Regions from separate parts of the Arthrobacter sp. 10L424 genome, predicted to be linked through region 3. Evidence: predicted binding sites of a transcription regulator. Region 3 holds the regulator's gene; each other region holds the start of a gene.
What was found. The regulator HrcA, encoded in region 3, represses chaperone genes, less so after heat shock. The targets are predictions, from matches to a motif close to TTNGCACTCGNNNNNNNCGAGTGCNAA.
Positions count from the first base shown of each region.

Region 1: a site for HrcA is predicted at 3,479-3,505, ahead of AC1DC5_RS02215 (FmdB family zinc ribbon protein). Genes of this name have one in related genera too.
Region 2: a site for HrcA is predicted at 4,835-4,861, ahead of groL (chaperonin GroEL). Genes of this name have one in related genera too.

Region 1 covers NZ_JBFTJH010000001.1:464,651-472,073, forward strand. Annotated here, with positions in the region: gene AC1DC5_RS02205 (AAA family ATPase) at 1-2,114, shown strand, start outside; gene AC1DC5_RS02210 (RcpC/CpaB family pilus assembly protein) at 2,188-3,015, opposite strand; gene AC1DC5_RS02215 (FmdB family zinc ribbon protein) at 3,140-3,391, opposite strand; gene AC1DC5_RS02220 (5-formyltetrahydrofolate cyclo-ligase) at 3,539-4,174, opposite strand; gene galU (UTP--glucose-1-phosphate uridylyltransferase GalU) at 4,271-5,188, shown strand; gene AC1DC5_RS02230 (GNAT family N-acetyltransferase) at 5,194-5,814, shown strand; gene AC1DC5_RS02235 (hypothetical protein) at 5,932-6,915, shown strand; gene AC1DC5_RS02240 (SDR family oxidoreductase) at 7,040-7,423, shown strand, end outside.
Region 2 covers NZ_JBFTJH010000007.1:122,203-129,625, reverse strand. Annotated here, with positions in the region: gene AC1DC5_RS13565 (threonine/serine exporter family protein) at 1-17, shown strand, start outside; gene AC1DC5_RS13560 (siderophore-interacting protein) at 172-1,011, opposite strand; gene AC1DC5_RS13555 (uracil-DNA glycosylase) at 1,061-1,846, opposite strand; gene AC1DC5_RS13550 (DUF3263 domain-containing protein) at 1,954-2,271, shown strand; gene AC1DC5_RS13545 (LytR C-terminal domain-containing protein) at 2,353-2,961, shown strand; gene AC1DC5_RS13540 (cold-shock protein) at 3,162-3,365, shown strand; gene AC1DC5_RS13535 (ABC transporter substrate-binding protein) at 3,464-4,726, shown strand; gene groL (chaperonin GroEL) at 5,046-6,683, shown strand; gene AC1DC5_RS13525 (RNase H family protein) at 6,943-7,423, shown strand, end outside.
Region 3 covers NZ_JBFTJH010000003.1:502,022-509,444, reverse strand. Annotated here, with positions in the region: gene AC1DC5_RS07935 (DUF4870 domain-containing protein) at 1-259, opposite strand, end outside; gene AC1DC5_RS07930 (DUF3097 domain-containing protein) at 403-1,251, opposite strand; gene hrcA (heat-inducible transcriptional repressor HrcA) at 1,483-2,496, shown strand; gene dnaJ (molecular chaperone DnaJ) at 2,596-3,723, shown strand; gene AC1DC5_RS07915 (16S rRNA (uracil(1498)-N(3))-methyltransferase) at 3,726-4,547, shown strand; gene AC1DC5_RS07910 (GerMN domain-containing protein) at 4,719-5,612, opposite strand; gene AC1DC5_RS07905 (PhoH family protein) at 6,176-7,264, shown strand; gene ybeY (rRNA maturation RNase YbeY) at 7,261-7,423, shown strand, end outside.

The sequences.
Region 1 (7,423 bases), on a different contig from region 3:
CGGAGCGGACGCTCCTGGTGGAGAACATGCGCGAGCATGGCCTCGGCGAACTTCTCGCCGACCTTGCCGAACGCGAAGTTCCGGCCGGATCCGTGGCCGCGGAGCTCGAGCTCGCCTGGTGGCAGTCCGCGCTGGAAGCCATGATCAGCGGGGATGACTACCTGGCTATGTCCGACGGCGACGCCCTCCGCCAGCTGGAAGCCGAGTACCGTCTCGCGGACAACGCCCACATCGCCAGCGGCGCGGCCCGACTGCGCTGGAAGCTTGCAGAACGCTGGCGGGCCGCCATCGCTGAGCACCCGCGCCAGGCGGAGCTGCTCCGCAGCCTGCTCAAGGACGGCAGGGTCACACTGTCGGCCTTGACCGGGCAGGCCCCGGAACTGCTGCCCATGCTGGTCCCCGTGTGGTCGGTCAGCCCCTACCTCCTGACCGCGGTACTGCCGGCGACACAGCGGTTCGACGCCGTCGTCATCCTTGATGCCGAGGCGACGTCGCTGCAGGCTGTCCTGCCGGCCCTCGCCCGCGCCCAACAGGTCATTGCCTTTGGTGACGACCGGATCGCCAGCCCGCGCACCTTCACCGTCAGTGTGGAGCGGCTCGCCGCCGGCGAAAGCTCCCACCAGGGTGTCGAGAGCGCCTACAAGGCGCTGGCCGCCGTCTTGCCCGTCTGGAACCTGCGGAACGTCTACCGTGCCGTTGACGAAGACCTCGTGCGGCAACTGAGCAAGGGCTTCTACGACAGCGGGCTGCGCCGGTTGCCGGAGGGCCAGTCCGCCACCGGCCTGGACCGCGCCCTGACCGTCGAGTACCTGCCGGACGGCACCGGACTGCCCAGCGCGGACCACGACGGCGTCGAATCCGTCGTGGCCGAGGTGAACCGTGCGGTGGAACTTGTTTTCGAACACGCCCGCCTGCGGCCTCGGACTTCGCTGGCCGTTGTCACCGGCAGCCTCCGGCACGCTGCCCGGATCGGCGAGTCCATCCGGCTTCAGCTGCCCAACCATCCGCTGCTGGCCGGCTTCTTCACGGCCGGGGAGGAATCCTTCCGGGTGGTGGACCTGGAACGCGCCCAGGGCCTGGTCCGCGATCACGTGATCTTTTCACCGGGCTATGGCCGCACCCCGCACGGGCGCGCATTGCACAGCCTCGGTCCGCTGTCCGCGGACGGCGGACGGGCCAGGTTCGCCCTCGCCATGACACGGGCGCGCCGGTCCCTGCACGTGCTGAGCTGCTTCCGTCCCGAGGACCTGGACGTGACCCGGCTGAGCCACGGAGCAGTGGACTTCTACGAACTCCTGGACCGGGAAATCGCCGGCAACTCCGATCTTGGCAGCCCGGCGTCGCGCGCCGCCGCCAGCGAACAGGCCCTGGGGGCAGATCCCCTTGTGGCTGACCTCGGCGACCGGCTCCGCGCCCGGGGCGCCCGGGTCTGGCACCAGTACGACGGCGCCCTGAACATGGTGGCCGCAGCCGACCCGCTGAGCACCCTCGGACAGGACGACGCCGAAATTCCCTGGCCCGTGGCCATTGAGTCCGACGGCACCGAGCAGTACCGCAGGCTGACCGTCCGCGAACGCAGCAGGCTGCGCCCGCAGCTCCTGGAGCGACTTGGCTGGCGTTACATGCCACTATGGACCATAGAGGTCTTCACCGATCCTTCGGCCTGCGCCGACCGCATCGGCGGGTACCTTGGCCTGGAGAAACCGGCCGTAACGCACCGGAAGCAGGCCTCGCCGGGATTCTTTGACGACGACGTCGAGAACCTGGCCGTGAACGAAGCGCAGGCCGCGGAGGAGCGGCCGCCGTCCGGGTGGCCGGACGGCGCGCAATATTACAGAACAGATCAGGGCAGTAAGGAGGCCGGCGGCATGACTGCAGACGGCGATACCCGAAACAGCGGCGAATCCCGGAACGACGGCGAGATCCAGACCAGCGAGGAAACCCGGGACCGCGGCCGGGACAACCTTTCGCAGCCGGCCGCGCCGGCAACCGTCCCTGCCGGCGTGCTGCCGAACAGAGCCGCCGAAGACGATCCGCGGCGCTGGGGCGACGAGCCGGGCGGTTACGACCACGACTCCTGGCTGCAGGAGCAAAAGCCTCCGCACTGGGGCTAAGGGACCGACCCGGGACGAACCTCGGGCAGCGGCCCCGGCGGAGTTGCGGACGGGCTGCGGCCGCTCTGCCCGGCTAGCCCGGTACGGCCCCCACCAGGACAAAGAACAGCTTCCCCTGCGTGGAAGCGCCGGCGAGACGGCGTGCCTCATCGGCATCGGCAGCGACGACCATGAGGCCCTCCGTTTCCCCGGCGGCCAGCCACTGGCCCGCCTCGTTGCCGTGCCCGGAGGTCCACAGCACCGGCACTGCCGCAGCCAGCACCTGGGACGCAGCCGTCTGGTCAAAGGTGCCGCCGGTTGTCATGACCACATTAACGAGTTGTCCGGGGGAGAGCAGCTGGATTGATGCGGGATCGGCCATCCGGAGCGGTACGGCGGCCGTTCCCGGAGGGCTTCCCGCCAGCAGGCCGGGCCCAAGAAGTTGCGAATCGGACAGCAGCTGGCCCTTCCGGAGCGCCACGGCAAGCTGCTTGCCGTGCGGTGAATCGTTGCCGCCAAAGCTGCCCGCCGGCACGAGGTCCCGCGGGACGCTCAGCAGGGTCAGGTCTTCCGGGCCGAGTACCTCCCCGGACGGCAGGTCCCTGGCAGCGGCGAAGGCGGAGACCGTGAAGGCCGGGGCCGGCGTGAGCTGCTGCACGGTGATGCCCGCCGCGATGCACAGCAGCAGTGCCACAGTCAGCCGCCGGTTGCGCTCCAGCCAGCGGACCAGACGGCGGAAGGGCCGGCCGGCGGGTTTCCGTGCCCGCGGCGGACTCCCCGAGTTCCGGCCGCCGGAACTGCGCCCAACGGAACGGGCGCCGAACGCGGGAAGCGAGGGGCGCAAGGCACCGCGAAGCAGGGCACGAAGGATTTCCGCCGGGAAGTTGCCGGCGGCCGGGACGGAACGCGCAACGGTGGCCATGGTGCGACCCTACGCATCGGCGGGAACGCCGGGCGGGCGCAGTTTGGGCTATGTGGAGAAACGGCCAAGACATTCCGCGGTCAGGCGGCAATCCGCTGCGGACCCGCAACCGTGCGGGCAGTACCTAGCTTGCGGAAGCCGCGGCGGGCGCCGGAGTTGCAGCCGGGGCAGGAGCCGGGGAAACCGTGCTGCCCTTGGTGTCGCGTGAGTCGGTCCGGTAGAAACCGGAGCCCTTGAAGACGACGCCCACGCTGTTGAACTTCTTGCGGAGCGTGCCCTGGCACTCGGGGCAGGACGTGAGGGAGCTGTCGGTGAACGACTGCACGATCTCGAAGGCGTGGCTGCAGTCCTTGCAGGCGTATGCATACGTGGGCACTGGAAATCCTCACTCTGGGACAAACGAGCAGGTCCCGTGCTGTCCGGTCCGGATTGCTGCCGGGATGTCTCCGGCGGAATCCGTGACTTAGCAGTCGCAGGGCCTGAGTGCTAATTCTATCACCCCGGCCGCGCGGCCCCTCATGCGCTATGGCTGCAGCGGGAGCAGGCCGCCCGGGGTCAGGGCGGCGGCCACCTTCCGGTCGAAGGACTCTGCCGGGATGCTGCCGGCCGGAAGCACCTCGCTGTCGAAGACGACCGCGGCTGTCGGCAGGGGCGGCAACAACCCGCCGTCGGACGCCCCGGCCCGGGACGGCAGGAGGGCCGTCAGCGCCGCCAGGAACTTGTCGTAGTACCCGCCGCCTTGACCGATCCGGTTCCCGGAAAAATCGACGGCGGTGGCAGGCAGGACGATGCCGTGCGCGTGCAGCATGACCGTTGTGCCGTGGCGTTCTCCCGCGGGCTCCTGGATCGGCGCATAGCGGCTTCGGACCGATTCGGAGGCCGGCGTCCAGTACACCCAGCTCAGCTCCAGGCCGGGTTCGCAGACCGGGAGCAGGAGCCTGTGCCCTGCCTCATGCAACGCCGTCAGCAGGGGAAGCGTCGGCGGCTCGGAACCCACGCCCAGATAGGCGGCAAAGGTGCCCGGGCGGCCGCCGGTCAGGCCGGAAGCCCATGCAAGGCCGTGCCGGGCGATGTCCGTCCCGGCATTCGACAGGCCGGCGTTCGTCAGCGCGGCGCGCCTGGCCCGGTGGCCGGCCCGGATCTCTTCTTTTGACGCCATGACGCCCCGTCCCTCCGCGTGATGCAGCCGGGAGAGGAGGTTCTCCGGCGGCTCGAATGATTACGCAATGTTTGGTCCCTCCGTTAGATTAGTCGAGTGACTACACTCAACGCTCCGGTCCGCAAGGCCGTCATTCCCGCAGCCGGCCTCGGCACCAGGTTCCTCCCGGCCACGAAGGCCATGCCGAAGGAAATGCTGCCCGTCGTGGACAAACCGGCCATCCAGTACGTCGTCGAGGAAGCCGTCAACGTCGGCCTGAACGACATCCTGATGATCACCGGACGCAACAAGCGCGCGCTGGAGGACCACTTCGACCGTGTCCCCGCGCTGGAAGCCACCCTCGAGGACAAAGGCGACACCGCCAAGCTCGCGTCCATCCAGGCCGCCAGCAACCTGGGTGACATCCACTACGTGCGCCAGGGCGATCCGATGGGCCTGGGCCACGCCGTCCTCCGCGCCAAGCAGCACGTAGGTTACGAACCCTTCGCCGTCCTTCTGGGCGATGACCTGATCGACGCCCGCGACGAACTGCTCAGCACCATGATCGAAGTTCAGGCCAAGACCGGCGGCTCGGTTGTTGCCCTGATCGAGGTGGATCCGTCCCAGATCAGCGCCTATGGCTGCGCCGACATCCAGGCGATAGCGGGTGAAGAGTATGTCCGCATCAACCAGCTCGTGGAGAAGCCCGACGTCGACGACGCCCCGTCCAACCTCGCGGTGATCGGCCGCTACGTCCTCCACCCGGCAGTGTTCGAGGTTCTGGAACGCACCGAGCCCGGCCGTGGCGGCGAAATCCAGCTGACGGACGCACTCCAGGAGCTCGCGGCTGGCGACGGCGAAGGCTACGGCGTGTACGGCGTCGTCTTCCGCGGCCGCCGCTACGACACCGGCGACAAGCTCAGCTACCTCAAGGCCTGCGTGCAGCTCGCCTGCGACAGCGACGACCTCGGCCCCGGCCTGCGGGAATGGCTGCCCGAGTTCGCCGCCAGCCTCGCGCCCAGCCTGACCAAATAACTCCCGTGGGGGGCAGCTTCGCCTGGCCGGCGACCCTTGAGTGCGGCGACCTCGTGTTGCGCCCCATCCGGTACCGGGACCGCAAGGAATGGACCGAGGTCCGCTCCCGCAACAGCGAGTGGCTGGCCCCCTGGGAAGCGTCCAACCCCGTTCCCGGGGGTGGTCTGCCCGACTACCGCCAGATGGTTCGTTCCCTCAAGGCCCAGGCCGCCCAGGCAACGGCTCTGCCGTTCCTGATCACGGCGTGGACCCCGGGCTTCCGCGAACCCGTGATCGTTGGCCAGCTGACGGTGTCCTCCATCGTGTGGGGCTCGGCAATGATGGCCACGCTCGGATATTGGGTCGACAAGGACCGGGCGGGCCAGGGCATTGCCCCGACCGCTGTGGCATTGGCAACGGACTACTGCTTCCGGACGCTCGGGCTGCACCGGATGGAGATCAACATCCGTCCCGAAAACGGACCCAGCCTGCGCGTGGTCGAGAAACTCGGCTTTCGCGACGAGGGTTACCGGCCGCGGTACCTGCATATCAACGGTGAATGGGCGGACCACCGCAGCTTCGCGCTGACCTCCGAAGAAGTCCCCGGGGGGCTGCTGGCACGCTGGCTGCAGAGCCGTCCCGCGTGAGCGGCCAGAGCCCGCCTGACCAGCCCTTACGCCTTAAATCCACTCAATTGGCAGTTGTCCTGCGACACACCGGGGACAATGCCGCCCAGTACCGCCCATTGCTCATACGGTTTTGATGTGGACTTCCCTCTTAGCAGCTCTGTGATCCTTGTCATTGCTGTTGCGCTCTGGATTGTGTGGGTTGCTCCCTACATGCTCCGGAACGGACGCCACCAGCTGCAGCCCGCGGGCGAGTTCGGAGCGGACGTCATCGATCTAGAAACAGCCCCGCAAGCCGGGCACGTCATGAAGATGGCGGCCCAGCAGGAGAATCCCATGACCAGTACCCAGCACACCGTGTCCGGCCCGGGAACCGCAGGGTTCGACGGCGGCCGCGAGCCTGCTGCCCCCGGTCCGGCATTCAAGATCCGCTACGGCCGGTTGACCCTCGCGCTGGCAGGCCTGCTCGCGCTGCTCACCGGGCTGGTCTCCGCTGTCCTGCGAATTTTCGGGCTCGGTCCGCTGTGGCTTCCCGTCGCGGCGCTGCTCGGTGCCGTGGCCTCCGTCTTTATGCTCCGCTGGCTCGCGGTCCGGGACCGCCGTCGTAAGATGAACGCCGCGTTTCGGTCGGCCATGTCCGCGCCGGCACGCCCGTCCCGGTCGGCCCCGGAGCGGGCGCCGCTCGGGGAACGGGCAGGGGAGCCCAGTGAACGGGCTGAGAGCCCGCTCTTCGACGCCCAGGCCGACGCCGCAGAACGCAAACCTGCACCGAAGCCGCTGACCGCACAGGAACTCCGCCAGGCGGCTCTGGCGGAAGCCGTGGCCTCGGGTGACACGTCGGTTCGCCGTACGGCGGAGTCGCCGGCCGGCGAAGGGTCTAGCTGGGAGCCGGTGGAAGTCCCGAAGCCCACATATGTGGAGGCGCCGAAAGCCGAACGGGCCGCCCCCGAGCCGCTCGATCTGCCGGAGGCCCCAAAGGCCGTGGGTAAGCCTTCGCTGAAGCAGGGCCTTCCGCAGTCCCCGGCTGGCAACCACGGTACGGAATCCGAATCGAAACCCCTGGGCAAGGCGCAGAGCGCCCTGAGCAACCTGGATGATGTCCTGCAGCGACGCCGGGCCTGACCCGCTACTTCGAGCCCCGGGCAGCCAGCAATGGCTGCCCGGGGCTTTGTTGTGTCCCGGACTTTCGGGCTCCGGCGGAGGTCCAATAAGGCCGGTATCACGTGAGGCCCGGTAGCCTCAGGGCATGACTCGAATTTGCGTTGCCGGCGGAACCGGCCAGGTGGGCAGCGAAGTGGTGCGGCGGGCTATCACCGGCGGGCACGACGTGGCGGCCATCTGCCGGAATCCACCTCCCCCCGGTTCCCCTGCCCGGCTGGCCGGCGCGGAATACTTTTCTGCCGACATCACTACTGGCGAGGGCCTGGCGGCGGCACTGGCCGGGGCCGACGTCGTGATCGACTGCCTGGAAGGGCGCTCCGGGAAGGCCCTGAAAGGCTTCGCCGACGGCGGAGCGCGCCTTCTCGCCGCGGCCCAGGACGCAGGGGTTGGCAGGGCCGTGATGCTATCGATCATCAACTGTGACCGGAGCAGCTTCGGCTACTACGCCTCGAAGGCGGCCAAGGAACAG
Region 2 (7,423 bases), on a different contig from region 3:
GGGCGCGGCGCCGCTAGGTCTCCTCTGCGGGCTGCGCCCCGGGGTTCCCCACCTTTGGCGGGTTCCGACGGCGTGCCGGGGCGCCACGCGGGGAAGTCCCGCCGTCGGGATCGCAAAGGTGGGGAAACTCCCCGGCGCCGTCAGGACCTGCCTGTCCTAAAATCTTCCCGGTCAGAGTTTCCCTATGGGGAGCTTCTTCTCCGCCTGGAAGTCGTCTTCCACGCGGCCGTTCGCCCAGTAGCCGGACAACGACACCTGGGCGCGTTCCAGCCCGTGGTTCACGTACAGCACATCCCGCAGGCTCTTCATGTAGCCGCGCTCGCCGTGCGCAAAGACGTGCACGCGGCCCTCGGGCCAGTCGGCGTCGCGCACGGCCGTGACCAGCAGGTCACTGGCCCCGGCCGGCACACCGCCGCGCAGGAGCCAGCGAAGCTCGACGCCGGCTGGCGCGGCAATTGCCTGGATGTCCGCGTCGCCGTCCACCTCAAGGAAGGCGAGTCCGCGGGCGTCCGCCGGGAGCGCTTCGATCGACGCACCGATGGCTGGCAGCGCGGACTCGTCACCCGCGAACAGGTACCAATCCGCGGCCGGATCCGGGTTGTAGCCGCCGCCCGGGCCGGTGAACACCATGGCGTCGCCGGGCTGGGCGGACGCGGCCCACGGTCCGGCCAGGCCTTCGTCCCCGTGGATCACGAAGTCGATGGCGAGTTCCCCGGCCGCCTCGTCGACCCAGCGGACGGTGTAGGTCCGGGTGTGCGGCCACTGCTCCCGCGGCATGGACTCCCGGATTTCCCAGAGGTCCAGCGGATCCGGGTAGGTGATCCCGGGCTGCGGGAACACGATCTTGACGTAACGGTCCACGAAGGCGTTGTTCACGTAACCGGCGAAACCCGGGCCGCCGGCGATGATCCGGACCATGTGCGGCGAGAGCTGCTCGCGGCGCAGGACGGTGAGGTTGGTCTGCGGGCGGGAATTCCGGGTGGCCGAGGTGGCGGCGGGCACTGATGTCATAGTGCCAAGCCTAGCCAAGAGCCTGAGCCCGGCCGTACTGTGAAGCCGGCTAGGGAAGGGGCGGCAGTTCCCAGTCCACCGTGCCGTCGCCCTGTTCCCGCAGCAGCGTATTGGCCCGGCTGAAAGGCCGGGACCCGAAGAATCCCCGCGCGGCCGAGAGCGGGCTCGGATGGGCGCTGGCTATCACCGGCGTGGCACCCAGCAGCTGACGCACGGTCTCGGCGTCCTTTCCCCACAGGATCGCCACGAGCGGCGCTGGCGCACCGCTCGGCGTCGTGCGGTTCACCAGGGCGCTGATCGCCGCCGCCGTGATGGCTTCCCATCCCTTGTTCCGGTGCGAGCCGGCCGCCCCTGCCCGGACACTCAAGACCCTGTTCAGCAGCAGCACACCCTGGTCCGCCCAGCCGCTCAGGTCGCCGTGGATCCGCGGCGGCAGCCCCAGATCGGCGTCGAGCTCCTTGTAAATATTTGCCAGGCTTCGCGGGATGGGCCGGGTGGCGCCGTCCACGGCGAAGGACAGCCCCACGGCGTGGCCCGGCGTCGGATACGGGTCCTGGCCCACGATCAGCACCCTGACATCCGCCAGCGGCTGCCGGAATGCCCGCAGGACGTTCGACGGCGGCGGCAGGACCGCGTGGCCACCGGAAACCTCGTCGCCCAGGAACCGCAGGACATCCCGCAACTGCCCCTCGGCCGGCGCCAGCACTTCGGCCCAGCCTGGAGCCACGAGCTTATTCAGCGGCAGGGCGGCCAGTCCGGCGTAGCCGACGGCCTCGGCTGCGGGGGCCTCCAGCTCGAACAAGGCATCGGAATCAAGGGAATCGGAGTTCGGCACAGGGCCATTCTCGCAGGGTGGCAAATGACAACCCTGTTATTCGTCCGTAGCATGGGGGAAGACTTTTCACCGGAACCAGCCGGGCCGGAACAAGCAGGGAGTGTGTGGTGGCCGAACAAGCGCAAGAGCACCTTTCGACGGCGGAGTCCGTTGCCGCGGATGTCCGCGCCGAGTCGCCCCTGAGTAGCCGGGATCAGCAGATGCTGGCGCTGGAACGGCAATGGTGGAAGTACGCCGGAGCCAAGGAACAAGCCATCCGGGAACTGTTCGACCTCTCCGCCACGCACTACTACCAGATCCTCAATGCCCTCATCGATACCGAGGATGCGTTGGCCCATGATCCGATGTTGGTGAAGAGAATGCGTAGACTACGTACGTCACGCCAACGTGCGCGCACTGCCCGCCGCTTGGGCTCAGACGCATAAAAGCACAGCCGGATGCACGGATTCCCGCGCACCGGCCGGCGTGGACAATTCGTCAGAAATCAGCAAGGACGTCGTTTTACCATGACCAAATACGCTCGGGATGAATTTGATCGGATCCCGGAGACCTCCACACGCCAAGGTGTCCACCGGGCCGTCGCCGAATCCAGCCGCCGCCGTCTGGCGCCCATCCTGGCCGTCGGCGCTGCGGCCCTGGCCGTTGGCCTCGTGGCCTTCCTGATTCTGCCGAAACTCGGATTCTCCACCGGCGGTAACACGGTGGCCGTTTCGGCCGAGCAGGGTGCCGACAGTGCCGCAGCATCGCCCGCGCCCACAGCCTCCAGCCCCGCTCCCAGCGAGACACCGTCTGCGGCTGCCACGCCGTCCGCCACGCCGACGCCGACGCCGACTTCCGCCGTCGACAAGACCCAGCCGGTGGCGATTTACAACGGCACCACTACCGCGGGACTGGCTAACCGCGTTGGCGGAACCGTCTCCACCGCCGGCTGGAAGCTCGGCATGCTCGGAAACTGGGGAGGCGTGCCGCAGAAGAGCTCGGTCGTCTTCTACAGTGGCGCCGCGCAGAAGGGCAATGCCGAGGCCCTCGGCAAACTCCTCGGCATCCAGACCGTGGTGGACTCGGCCGAATTCCAAGTGCCGCTCGTCGTGGTGCTGGGCCCCGGCTTCGAGTAGCCCGTTCCGGTTACGCCTGAATAACTATTCGCAGACGGACCGGCCGGCTCCCTGCGCACCGGCCGGACGGTGTGGGTAGAGTACTTGCGGACAACTTTTGCATTCTGTGTTGTGCATTCTGCGTTATGCATTCTGCCGCCCGCAGTCCGCGGCGCACATCGTGGTGTGCCGCCCGCAATCCGACTGAAAGTGTGGACACCATGGCATTGGGAACCGTCAAATGGTTCAACGCCGAAAAGGGCTACGGCTTCATCACCGTGGACGACTCCGGGGCCGATGTCTTCGTGCACTGGTCAGCGATAGCGGGCGAGGGCTACCGCGCCCTGGATGAGGGGCAGCGCGTGGAACTCGAAGTCGGCGAAGGCGAAAAGGGCCCGCAGGCCGAAAGCGTCCGGCCCGCCTAGTGACCTTCACCTCCGCAGCGCACGTGTCGCAGGACCCTGCCGCAACGATTTCCGGCCGGAAGGCTGCCGGCGGCACGGTCGGGCGCCGGAGGGTGGGCCTGCGGCGCGGCCGGGCCGTGGCCGTGGCGGTTGTTGCCGCCCTGGTTACCACGGCATGTTTGGGTCCGGCGGGCGGTGCCCGTGTCGAGCAAGCCGACGCCAGCGGCGACGGGACCCTGCGGATCGGCCTGATCCTCGACAACACCGGCCCGCAAGACTTCCTCAACGCGCCCCAACTCGCCGCCGCGAAGCTCGCCGTCAAGGAAATCAACGCTGCAGGCGGTCACAAGGGCAAACCGGTGGAGTTGCTTCCGTCGACCGTCAGCGGAGACACCGCAGCGCAGGCCAAGGCACTCGTTGCCGCCAAAGCGGACATCGTCATCGGTCCGACGGACTCCAGCCGGGCGCCCGCCGCCATCGACGTCCTGTCCAACGCCAAGGTGGCCATGATTTCCCCCGCGAACACCGCCAGCGGGCTCAGCAGCTACGAGAGCAACGGCTACTACTTCCGCACCTCGGCGGCCGACATCGCCCAGGCCCCCGTTCTCGTCAAGCTTGCCAAGGACAGCGGCGCTGCAACCATTGCCGTTGTGTACGAGGAAGGCGCCTACGGCAAGGACGTATCCAACGCGGTGGCCGCCGCCGCCAAGGAAGCCGGGCTCGGGCCACTCACCGTCGCCGGGTTCGCCCCGGGACAGGCGCAGCAGGCTGCTGCTGCAGCGAAGGCAGCGGCCCCCGACGCCGTCGTGCTGGTCTCCCGTGCCGGTGCCCAGGGTGCCATCGCCGAGCTGAACAACGCCGGCCTTGCCCGCAAGAAGCTCATCCTCAGCGACGGAGCGGTGAGCCAGTACGGTTCAGGGCTGGGTTCCCGCGCCCTCGACGGTGCGCGGGGGATCCTGCCGGGAACCTTTGCCTCGGCCCACTTCCAGGGCGAGCTGGTTTCCGTGGATCCTGGACTGAAGGACATGACGTTCGCCGCGGAGACCTACGACGCCGTCAACCTTGCCGCCATCGCGGCGGCCGCAGCGCAGGACGACGCCGGCACCTCCATTGCGGCGAGCCTGCTCACCGTCTCGGGCGGGACGGCCCCGACGTCAGGCAACGGCGGGCCCGCCGGTGAGGCCGCGGTGTGCAAGAGCTACCAGGAATGCACCGACGCCATCCGGGCAGGCAAACGCCCCGACTACGACGGCGAATCCGGTCCGGTCGGCTTCGATTCCAACGGTGACGTCAGTTCCGCAAACTATGTTGTCTACACCTACGGGCCGGACAACACGGCAACCATGAGCGGCAACGAAACTGCCAGCAGCAGCGGGACTTAATCGCCCGTAGCGTAGTGTGCCGCGCCTGAGAGCCGCCAGCACGCCAATGGAGGGTCATCCTGCGCGACCACTGCTTGCACTCTCCCCGGGGGAGTGCTAATTATTGAGTTAGCACTCCCGCGTATTGACTGCTAAAACGACGCCCGGTTCGCCCGGCTGCGGAGTTGAGGCAGCCGATCCAGGAGCGAAAGAAATACCTGGCTGGGGTGAGATCCCGGGCCCAACGGCATACAGAGGCCGCCGGGCCAGGGATCGTCCGTCGCGGGCACCGCAGCAAAGGTTCATTCTTAACGACTGTCCCGAAAGGACTACTGCCGTTATGGCCAAGATCATTGCATTTGATGAAGAGGCACGCCGCGGTCTTGAGCGGGGCCTGAACATCCTCGCCGACGCCGTCAAGGTCACCCTCGGCCCGCGTGGACGCAACGTCGTCCTCGAAAAGAAGTGGGGCGCCCCCACGATCACCAACGATGGCGTTTCCATCGCCAAGGAGATCGAGCTGGACGATCCTTACGAGAAGATCGGCGCCGAGCTGGTCAAGGAAGTTGCCAAGAAGACGGACGACGTCGCCGGCGACGGAACCACCACCGCCACCGTGCTGGCACAGGCCCTGGTCAAGGAAGGCCTGCGCAACGTCGCGGCCGGCGCTGATCCCCTGTCCCTCAAGCGCGGCATCGAGAAGGCCGTCGAGGCTGTCACCCGCGAGCTCCTGGCCTCCGCCAAGGAAATCGAAACCAAGGAAGAGATCGCCGCCACCGCGTCCATCTCCGCCGGTGACAACGAAATTGGCGCCCTGATTGCCGAAGCCCTGGACAAGGTCGGCAAGGAAGGTGTCATCACCGTCGAGGAGTCCAACACCTTCGGCCTGGAGCTGGAACTCACCGAAGGCATGCGCTTCGACAAGGGCTACATCTCCGCCTACTTCGTCACCGACGCCGAGCGCCAGGAAACGGTCCTCGAGGATCCGTACATCCTGATCGTCAACTCCAAGATCTCCAACGTCAAGGAACTGGTTGCTGTCCTCGAAAAGGTCATGCAGTCCTCTAAGCCGCTGCTGATCATTGCCGAAGACATCGAGGGCGAGGCCCTGGCCACCCTCATCGTCAACAAGATCCGCGGCACCTTCAAGTCCGTTGCCGTCAAGGCTCCGGGCTTCGGCGACCGCCGCAAGGCGCAGCTCGCGGACATCGCCATCCTCACCGGTGGCCAGGTCATCTCCGAGGAAGTCGGCCTCAAGCTGGAGACCGCCGGACTCGAACTCCTGGGCCGCGCCCGCAAGGTCGTTGTCACCAAGGACGAGACCACCATCGTCGAGGGCGCAGGCGACGCTGACCAGATCGCCGGCCGCGTTTCCCAGATCCGCGCCGAGATCGAGAACTCCGATTCGGACTACGACCGCGAGAAGCTGCAGGAACGCCTGGCCAAGCTGGCCGGCGGCGTTGCAGTCATCAAGGCCGGTGCCGCAACCGAAGTTGAGCTCAAGGAACGCAAGCACCGCATTGAGGACGCTGTCCGCAACGCCAAGGCTGCTGTCGAAGAGGGCATCGTCGCCGGCGGTGGCGTTGCCCTGATCCAGGCCGGCGCCAAGGCGTTCGCCAACCTGCAGCTCGCAGGCGACGAGGCAACGGGTGCGAACATCGTCCGCGTCGCCATCGACGCCCCGCTGAAGCAGATCGCCTTCAACGCCGGCCTCGAGCCCGGCGTTGTGGTCGACAAGGTCCGCGGCCTGCCCGCAGGCCACGGCCTGAACGCAGCCACCGGCGAGTACGTCGACCTGCTGGCCGCCGGCATCAACGATCCGGTCAAGGTCACCCGCTCTGCCCTGCAGAACGCGGCGTCCATTGCCGGATTGTTCCTCACCACCGAGGCCGTTGTGGCCGACAAGCCCGAGAAGGCTGGCGCCCCGATGGGCGGCGGCGACGACATGGGCGGCATGGGCGGCATGGGCGGTTTCTAACCACCCGGCCTCCAGGCCCTGAACGCCTGGCTGACGGATTTCCGTCAGCAACGGCACGCTTGACGACGGCGGTCCCTCCTTCGGGTGGGGCCGCCGTCGGCGTTAAGTGGCCGCCCAAACGTTCCCTCAGTTGTTGCGGTGGTTTGTCCGACGTTCTCTCCGTTGAAACGGAGGTGAGGGAGCGATGGGCGGTTTGGGGCCCGAAGTGCGGGAGCGTTTGCTGGCATCCAGTGGGGCGGAGGTCTGGCAGGATAGTGCAGTGACGATTACTGCAGCAGCCGACGGTTCGGCTTTAGGAAATCCCGGCCCGGCCGGATGGGCCTGGTACGTGAACGACGACTGCTGGCGTGCCGGGGGATGGCCGCACGGCACCAACAACATGGGCGAGCTCATGGCCGTGCTGGACTTGTTCCGCTCCACCGCGCACCTGCCGGGGGAGGACCTGCACATCCTCTGCGACAGCCAGTACGTCATCAACTCCGTCACCAAATGGATGCCGGGCTGGAAGCGCAAGGGGTGGCGCAAGTCCGACGGCAAGCCGGTTATGAATGTCGACCTGCTCAAGGAGATCGACCAGGCGCTGGTCGGCCGCAAATACAAGTTTGAATGGGTGCGCGGCCACGCCGGGCACGACCTCAACGAGGCAGCGGATGACCGTGCCAGGGCCGCGGCCACGGCCTACCAGCAGGGTGTGACCGTGCGCCAGGGTCCAGGTTTCGGCGCCGCAGCCGAGGCGGCGG
Region 3 (7,423 bases):
GCACCGCTGCGATCGTGGGCGGCAGCGTGAAGTTCAGGGCTTCCTTGGACTCCTGGGCCGTGAACGGGCCGCGGTCCCTGAAGATCAGGTAGATCAGCAGCGAGGGGACGCAGCCGAGGATGCCGCCGAAGTGGGCCAGGGTGGCCCACTGACGGTCCTCGTTCGCCGTCAGGGGCAGAGCATTTGCCGGAACGCCATGGTACGGGGGCTGGCCATGGCCGGCCTGGTTGCCGTTTTGTTCGCGTGCGTCATCTGCCACGGTGTCGTCCTTCGGATTGCTGTGGTGCGTTGCTGCCTGGGGGTGCCAGGGCTGCGCCGGGAGCGCAGCCGCCGTTCCAAGAATACTTGCTTCGGCGCGGAATCGCGGATCGGCCCGCTGGCGGGGGCGCCCGGACAGGCTCCTCAGGGAACGGTGAGGAAGTCGATGACCTCCTCCACCCGGCCCAGCAGGGAGGGTTCCAGGTCGGCGTAGCTGCGGACCGCGCCGAGGAGTTTTTGCCAGCCCAGCCCGATGTCCTCCTTGGTGCTGTGCGGCCAGCCGAAAGCCATCAGGATGCCCGTCTTCCAATCCACGCCGCGGGGGATCACCGGCCACTTCTCGATCCCCAGCACACCGGGCCGGATCGCCTGCCAGACGTCCACATAGGGGTGGCCGACGATCAGCACGTTGCCGGCCGCCCCGGGCGATGCCATGACGGCGTCGGCGATCCGGGACTCCTTGGAATCGGGGACCAGGTGGTCCACCAGGACACCCAGCCGGCGCCCGGGGCCGGGCCGGAAGGCGGCCACGGCCCCGGCGAGGTCGTCGATGCCGTGCAGCGGTTCGACGACGATGCCCTCCACCCGGAGATCGTCACCCCAGACCTTCTCGACGAGTTCGGCGTCGTGCTTGCCTTCCACCCAGATCCGGCTCGCCTTGGCGACCTGCGCGCGCTGGCCCGCCACCCGGACGGAGCCGGAAGCTGTTCTGCTGCCGGCGGCGGCCGCAGCGGCCCGGGGTGCGGGCGGCATCAGCCGGATCGGCTGTCCGTCCAGCAGGAAGCCGAAGCCGAGCCGGAAGGAGCGGGACTTGCCGCGGCGGTCCTCCAGGGCGACGACGTGCATCCCGCCGGACTTCTCCACCCGGGTCACGGCGCCCACCCAGCCGGACTGCACATCTTCGAGGACCATGCCGCGTTCCACCGGCACCTCCGGAAGCTGGGCCTTGGCGGGGGCGGACAGGTCCTGGGGGCCCCAGTTCTGGTACGACATCGGTTCCACACTGCTTTGTGATCGGTTTGCTATGGCGGGCTGTGCCCGAAAACACTTGCCCCGGGAAGAACGCCCGGAGCGAATCCAATGCTAACAACGCGGCGACTCATATTAGACTGGTTAGCACTTAGGCATGTCGAGTGCTAACCAACATGCCGTGTGCCAGCAGAGCGTGCGGTGCGGCCGGCGAACGGCGGCACCGGATGCGGGACAGTCGAAGGGAGGTGGAGCGTGAGCGAACCACGCAAACTCGAAGTGCTGCGCGCCATCGTGGAGGACTACGTCCATTCACGGGAACCCGTCGGCTCGAAAGCCCTTGTGGAACGGCATCACCTGGGCGTATCCAGTGCCACGATCCGCAATGACATGGCAGCCCTGGAGGATGAGGGCCTCATCACAGCGCCGCACACGAGTGCCGGCCGCATCCCCACCGACAAGGGCTACCGGCTCTTCGTGGACCAGATTTCGGCGGTGAAGCCGCTCTCACCGGCAGAACGCCGCGCCATCCAGGCCCTGCTGGAGGGTTCCGACGACCTCGACGATGTCCTGGACCGGACAGTCCGGCTGCTCGCGCACCTGACAAACCAGGTCGCCGTCGTGCAGTATCCGCATCTCAGCCGCGCCAAGGTCCGGCACATCGAATTCGTCCTGCTGGCGCCCCGCAAGGTGCTTATGGTGCTGATCGCGGACACCGGCAAGGTGGAACAGCGGGTCATTGACGTGGGGCAGGACTTCGGCGACGAGGCCCTGGCTGAACTCCGCACGCGGTTCCTCGGCGGCCTCGCCGGGACGCCGCTGAACCTGTTGCCGCAGTCACTGCAGTCCGTGGTTGGCAGTTGCCCGCCCGCGCGGCGCGCCGCAGCCCAGGCACTGGCCCGCGGCCTCGAGGCGCTGGCCACGAGCAGCCGCGAGGAGCGCATGGTCATGGCCGGAACCGCCAACCTCGCCCGCTCCAACGTGGACTTCCCGCTGAGCATCGGCCCGGTACTGGAAGCCCTCGAGGAACAGGTGGTCATGCTCCGCCTGCTGAGCGACATGGCCGCGGACCCGCGGGGCGTGACGGTCAGCATCGGCCGGGAGAACCCGTACGTGGGGCTCGCCGAGGCCTCCGTGGTGGCGACCGGTTACGGTCCGGACGCGACGGCGAAGGTCGGCGTGCTGGGTCCCACCCGGATGGACTATCCCACCACCATGGCCGCCGTCCGTGCGGTGGCCCGCTACCTTTCAAGGATTCTCGGCCCCTGACGGACGGCACACCGCGCCCGTCCAGACATTCTGACACCAGACTTCTTGCCCCTAACAGGCAGTGCCCCACCGGCAGTACAAAAAGGAAGAGATACAACTTTGAGCAGCCATTACGACGTTCTTGGAGTCTCCCGCGAAGCTACGGGCGAAGAGATCAAGAAGGCCTACCGCAAACTGGCGCGGACCCTCCACCCGGACGTGAACCCCGGGGATGACGCTTCGGACCGGTTCAAGGCGGTCACGCACGCCTACGAGGTCCTGTCCGATCCGCAGAAGCGCCGGATCTACGACACCACGGGCAACGAGAACGGCACCGACAACGGTTTCGGCGGCGGCAGCTACTCCGGCCAGGGCTTCGCGTTCCAGGACATTTTCGAGACCTTCTTCGGCGCCGGCGGCCAGGCCGGACCGGCCTCACGGGTCCGCCGCGGCCAGGACGCCCTGATCAGCGTCCGGATCGACCTCCGCGACGCCGTGTTCGGCGTCAACAAGAAACTCGAAGTCGACACGGCTGTCACCTGCCCCACGTGTGAGGGCTCATGCTGCCGTGAAGGCAGCCACCCGGAACGCTGCGACATCTGCGGCGGCAGCGGCCAGGTCCAGCGCGCCGTCCGTTCCATCCTCGGCCAGGTCATGACCGCAGCGCCCTGCGGTTCCTGCGAGGGCTTCGGCACTGTCATCAAGGACCCCTGCAACGAATGCGCCGGCCAAGGCCGGATCCGCAGCCGGCGCTCCCTGACGGTCAAGGTCCCTGCCGGCGTCGCCACCGGCACCCGCATCCAGCTCTCCGGCCAGGGCGAGGCCGGCCCTGCCGGCGGCCCCGCCGGCGACCTCTACGTGGAGATCCGGGTCAACAACGACGCCACGTACGTGCGCGACGGCGACGACCTTCACGCCAGCCTCAACATCCCCATGACGGCGGCGGCGCTGGGCACCGAGCTCACCCTCGACACCTTCGACGGCCAGCAGGAGATCGACGTCAAGGCGGGCACCCAGTCCGGTGAGGTCATTACGCTGCGCGGGCTCGGCGTCACCCACCTGCGCGGCTACGGCCGCGGCGACCTCAAGGTCCACCTTCAGGTGGACACCCCCGCCAAGCTCGACGCCGCCCAGGAGGACCTGCTCCGCCAGCTCGCGAAGCTGCGCGGTGAGCAGTTCACCGAAGGGAAGCTCGCAGCGAGCGGCGGGGTCTTCGCGAAGCTTCGGGACCGGCTCGGTAACCTGTAGCGGTGAGCAACCCGGTCTTTTTCACTGCCCCCGGCACTTTGGACGGGCTGGTTCCCGGTTCCGACTTCGTTCTCGACGGACCTGAAGCCCGCCATGCCGTCACGGTGAAGCGTCTTGCCGTGGGGGAGCCTGTGGACATCGCCGACGGCGCCGGCAAGCGCCTGACCGGCGCCGTCGCCGCCGTCGCCCCGAATGAGCTGACGGTGCATTGCTCCGGGCTCTTCGAGGAGCCCCGGCCAGCGGTGCGGCTGGTCCTCGTCCAGGCTCTCGCGAAAGGCGACCGGGACGAGCTCGCGGCCGAGACCGCCACCGAGCTGGGAATCGACGCGGTTGTGCCGTGGCAGGCCGAACGGTCGATCGTCCGCTGGAAGGCCGAGCGTGCGGCGAAGGCGCACGCCAAGTGGCAGTCGGTGGTCACGGCAGCGGCGAAGCAGGCCAGGCGGGCATGGATCCCGGAAGTTCGCTCCGCCGTCGACGGCGCCGGGCTGCAGGCGGCGGTGGCCGCCGCGGACCTCGCGATCATCCTGCACGAGGACGCCGTGCGTCCGCTGCGCGAGGTGCTGGGGGCCTGGCAGGCCGACTCCGCTGGTGAATTGCCTGTTGCTGACTTGCCTGCTGCCGACCTGACCGAGGGCGACGGGTCCCGCGGGGGCCGCGAGGTGCTGCTGATCGTGGGTCCCGAGGGCGGCATCAGCCCGCGCGAAGTGACCAGGCTCTGCGACGCCGGCGCCGTGACGGCCCTGCTGGGACACCATGTGCTGCGGTCGTCCACGGCGGGCCCCGCCGCGACGGTCCTCGCCAGCGATATTCTGGGCCGCTGGTAGCCCGGGACCGGCTTAAGAAGCAATCGACTGCTCCCCACCGGCACCCTCCCCACCGGCACCCTCGCCTCGCAAACTCGGCCAGGGAACCCTGGCGGAGTGGGCCCACACCGCCGTTCTGAGCGTTCAGGAGGGCCGTTACGGGGCCGCGGACGGGTTCGGGCAGGGGTCGGGCTACTTGACCGTGAACCCGCGGGTGTCGACGTTCAGTTCGCCGGCCGGGTTGCCGGCCTCAAGCTGGGACACCCTGACCTCGTAGTTGCCAGGCCCGAGGTTTACCGAGAGGCTGAAGGCACCCGATTGGCCGGCCTCGGCGGAGGCGGTGACCGTACCTTTCAGGTAGCTGGTCTTGATGCTGCCGTCGATCCGCAGGATCTCCCACCGGAGCTCGCCTCCCGGAGCTGTGCTGCGGCCGGAGACCTTGACGGCGCCGTCCGCGAGGGAGGTACCTTCCTGGGGATCAATGATCCAGACCGGGGCGACCATCCCGGTGCTGCGCGAGGTCGGGGCGCCGAGGCGGACGTGGTTGAAGGCGACGTAGTCGGTGTGACCGTCCACGAGCACCACCACCTGGATCTGCTGGCCGGAGTCGATCAGCCCGGCGCTGGCGGCGGCCGCCGTCGCGGTGTACACGAGCTGCTGGACCGCGCGCTCGGCCATGGCAGGATCCACATTGCTGTTGAATGCGTCCGCGGACATGTCGACGGTGATGACGTTCTTGCCCGAGATGGAGGACGCCAGCTTCTTGGGGTTCTGCCAGGGCGTGAAGAAGTCCGGATCGAGCGGCTTCTGCGACATCATCACGCGAAGCGCCCGGGTGACCGGGTTGTCCTGTTCCGGGACGTCACGGAACTCCCGGTAGAGGAACGTGTTGTCATTGCTCCGGCCGATCCAGTAGACCGGCGCCTTGTTGGAAGCCTGCGTGGTCTCCAGCGGCGCACTCGTGGTCGCCGCCGATGCCTGGGCGGACATCACCTGCGAGGGAGTGTTGGAGTTCGTGATGCCGGGCTGGGGAGTGGCCACACAGCCGGACAGGACAAGCGCAGCGGGCAGCATCAGCAGCAGCATGCGCGGTCGTATCCGCGCGCCTGCTGCTGTTGTCTGTCCGATCCCGCGTCGTCTGATCGCCGCTGCCCTTATCTGCTTGGTGTTCGTGTGCCGGCGTTTGTCTGCCGGTGTTGCCGGTCCATGCGCCAGCAGCCGGGCTGCAAGCGCCGTGCCGGTGGCCAATTTCCAGCATGGCACACGGGTCCGGCACGAATCCGGGGATTCGGCCGGCGGGCCGGAACTGCAACGGGAACGATATGAGGCCGATGCGAAGTTGATACCTAAATCCGGAAACGAAGTCAGAATCACAGTCAGAATCACAGCCAGAAGCACAGCCCGAAAACGCAGCCAGACACGCAGTCATGAACGCAGTCATAAACACAGCAGACACCGGGGCCGAGGCTGGCTCGACAAGCCGTCAGGCCGGCGGCATACGCAGCCAGTCACTGGCGTAAGATAAAAGGACCCGCTGACACCCGGAACCGGAAGGTGCGAACCGCCTTCACAGACAAGCACCGTCGGGCCGGATCAGCGGGCAGACCATTTCCGAACTGGAGGGGACCAGAGGCCCGCGGGCCAACACCATGACTGAAGCAGCGAACGGCAAGGCCCGGACCAGCGCTGGAGAGCGCTCCGCAGGTGAATTCCCCCACTCCCTACCAGGGCTGCGGACGGAGGTAGTCCTGTTCGACAGCTCCGATCAGATGGTCCAGTCCCTTGGCAGTCATGACGAAGCCCTGCGCTTCATTGAGGCACAGTTCCCGGCCGTCGACTTCCACGTGCGCGGCAACGAGCTCGCCATCAGCGGGCCGGCCGCCGACGTGCCCAGGATCATGCGCCTGCTCAACGAGGTCCGTGGCCTCGTGGCCAGGGGCACCATCATCACGCCCGCTGTCCTGCAGCAGCTGGTGTCAATGCTCCGGACCCAGTCCCTGCAGAACCCGGTTGAGGTGCTCACGCACAACATCCTTTCGAGCCGCGGCAAGACCATCCGGCCGAAGACGCTGAACCAGAAGAACTATGTTGACGCGATTGACGACAACACAGTGATCTTCGGCATCGGGCCGGCGGGTACCGGCAAAACGTACCTGGCGATGGCGAAGGCCGTCCAGGCGCTGCAGCAAAAAGAAGTCTCGCGGATCATCCTGACCCGTCCGGCCGTCGAGGCGGGGGAGCGGCTCGGATTCCTGCCTGGCACGCTCAGCGACAAAATCGACCCGTACCTGCGCCCGCTCTACGACGCCCTGCACGAGATGATGGACCCCGAATCCATTCCGCGGCTGATAGCGGCCGGGACCATCGAGGTCGCCCCGCTGGCCTACATGCGCGGACGCACGCTCAACGACGCCTTCATCATCCTGGACGAGGCACAGAACACCACTCCGGAACAGATGAAGATGTTCCTAACCCGCCTGGGCTTCGGCTCCAAGATGGTGGTCACCGGTGACGTCACGCAGGTGGACCTGCCCTTCGGCACCCGGTCCGGGCTCCGGATCGTGGAGGAAATCCTCCAGGGCATCGATGACGTCAACTTCACTGTCCTGGACGCCTCCGACGTCGTCCGGCACCGCCTGGTCGGCGACATCGTCACCGCCTACAGCGTGTGGGACGAGATCCAGAGGAACCGGGTCAAACATTCCGTTGCCCGTGACAAGCGGGGAGAAGGCGCATGAGCATCGAGGTCAACAACGAATCCGGCGTGACGGTCGACGAGGCCCAGCTGGTGCAGCTGTCCCGGTTCATTTTCGAACGCCTCTTCATCCACCCCCAGGCCGAGCTGTCCATCCTGCTTGTGGACGAGCCGGCCATGGAGAAGCTGCACATCGAACTGA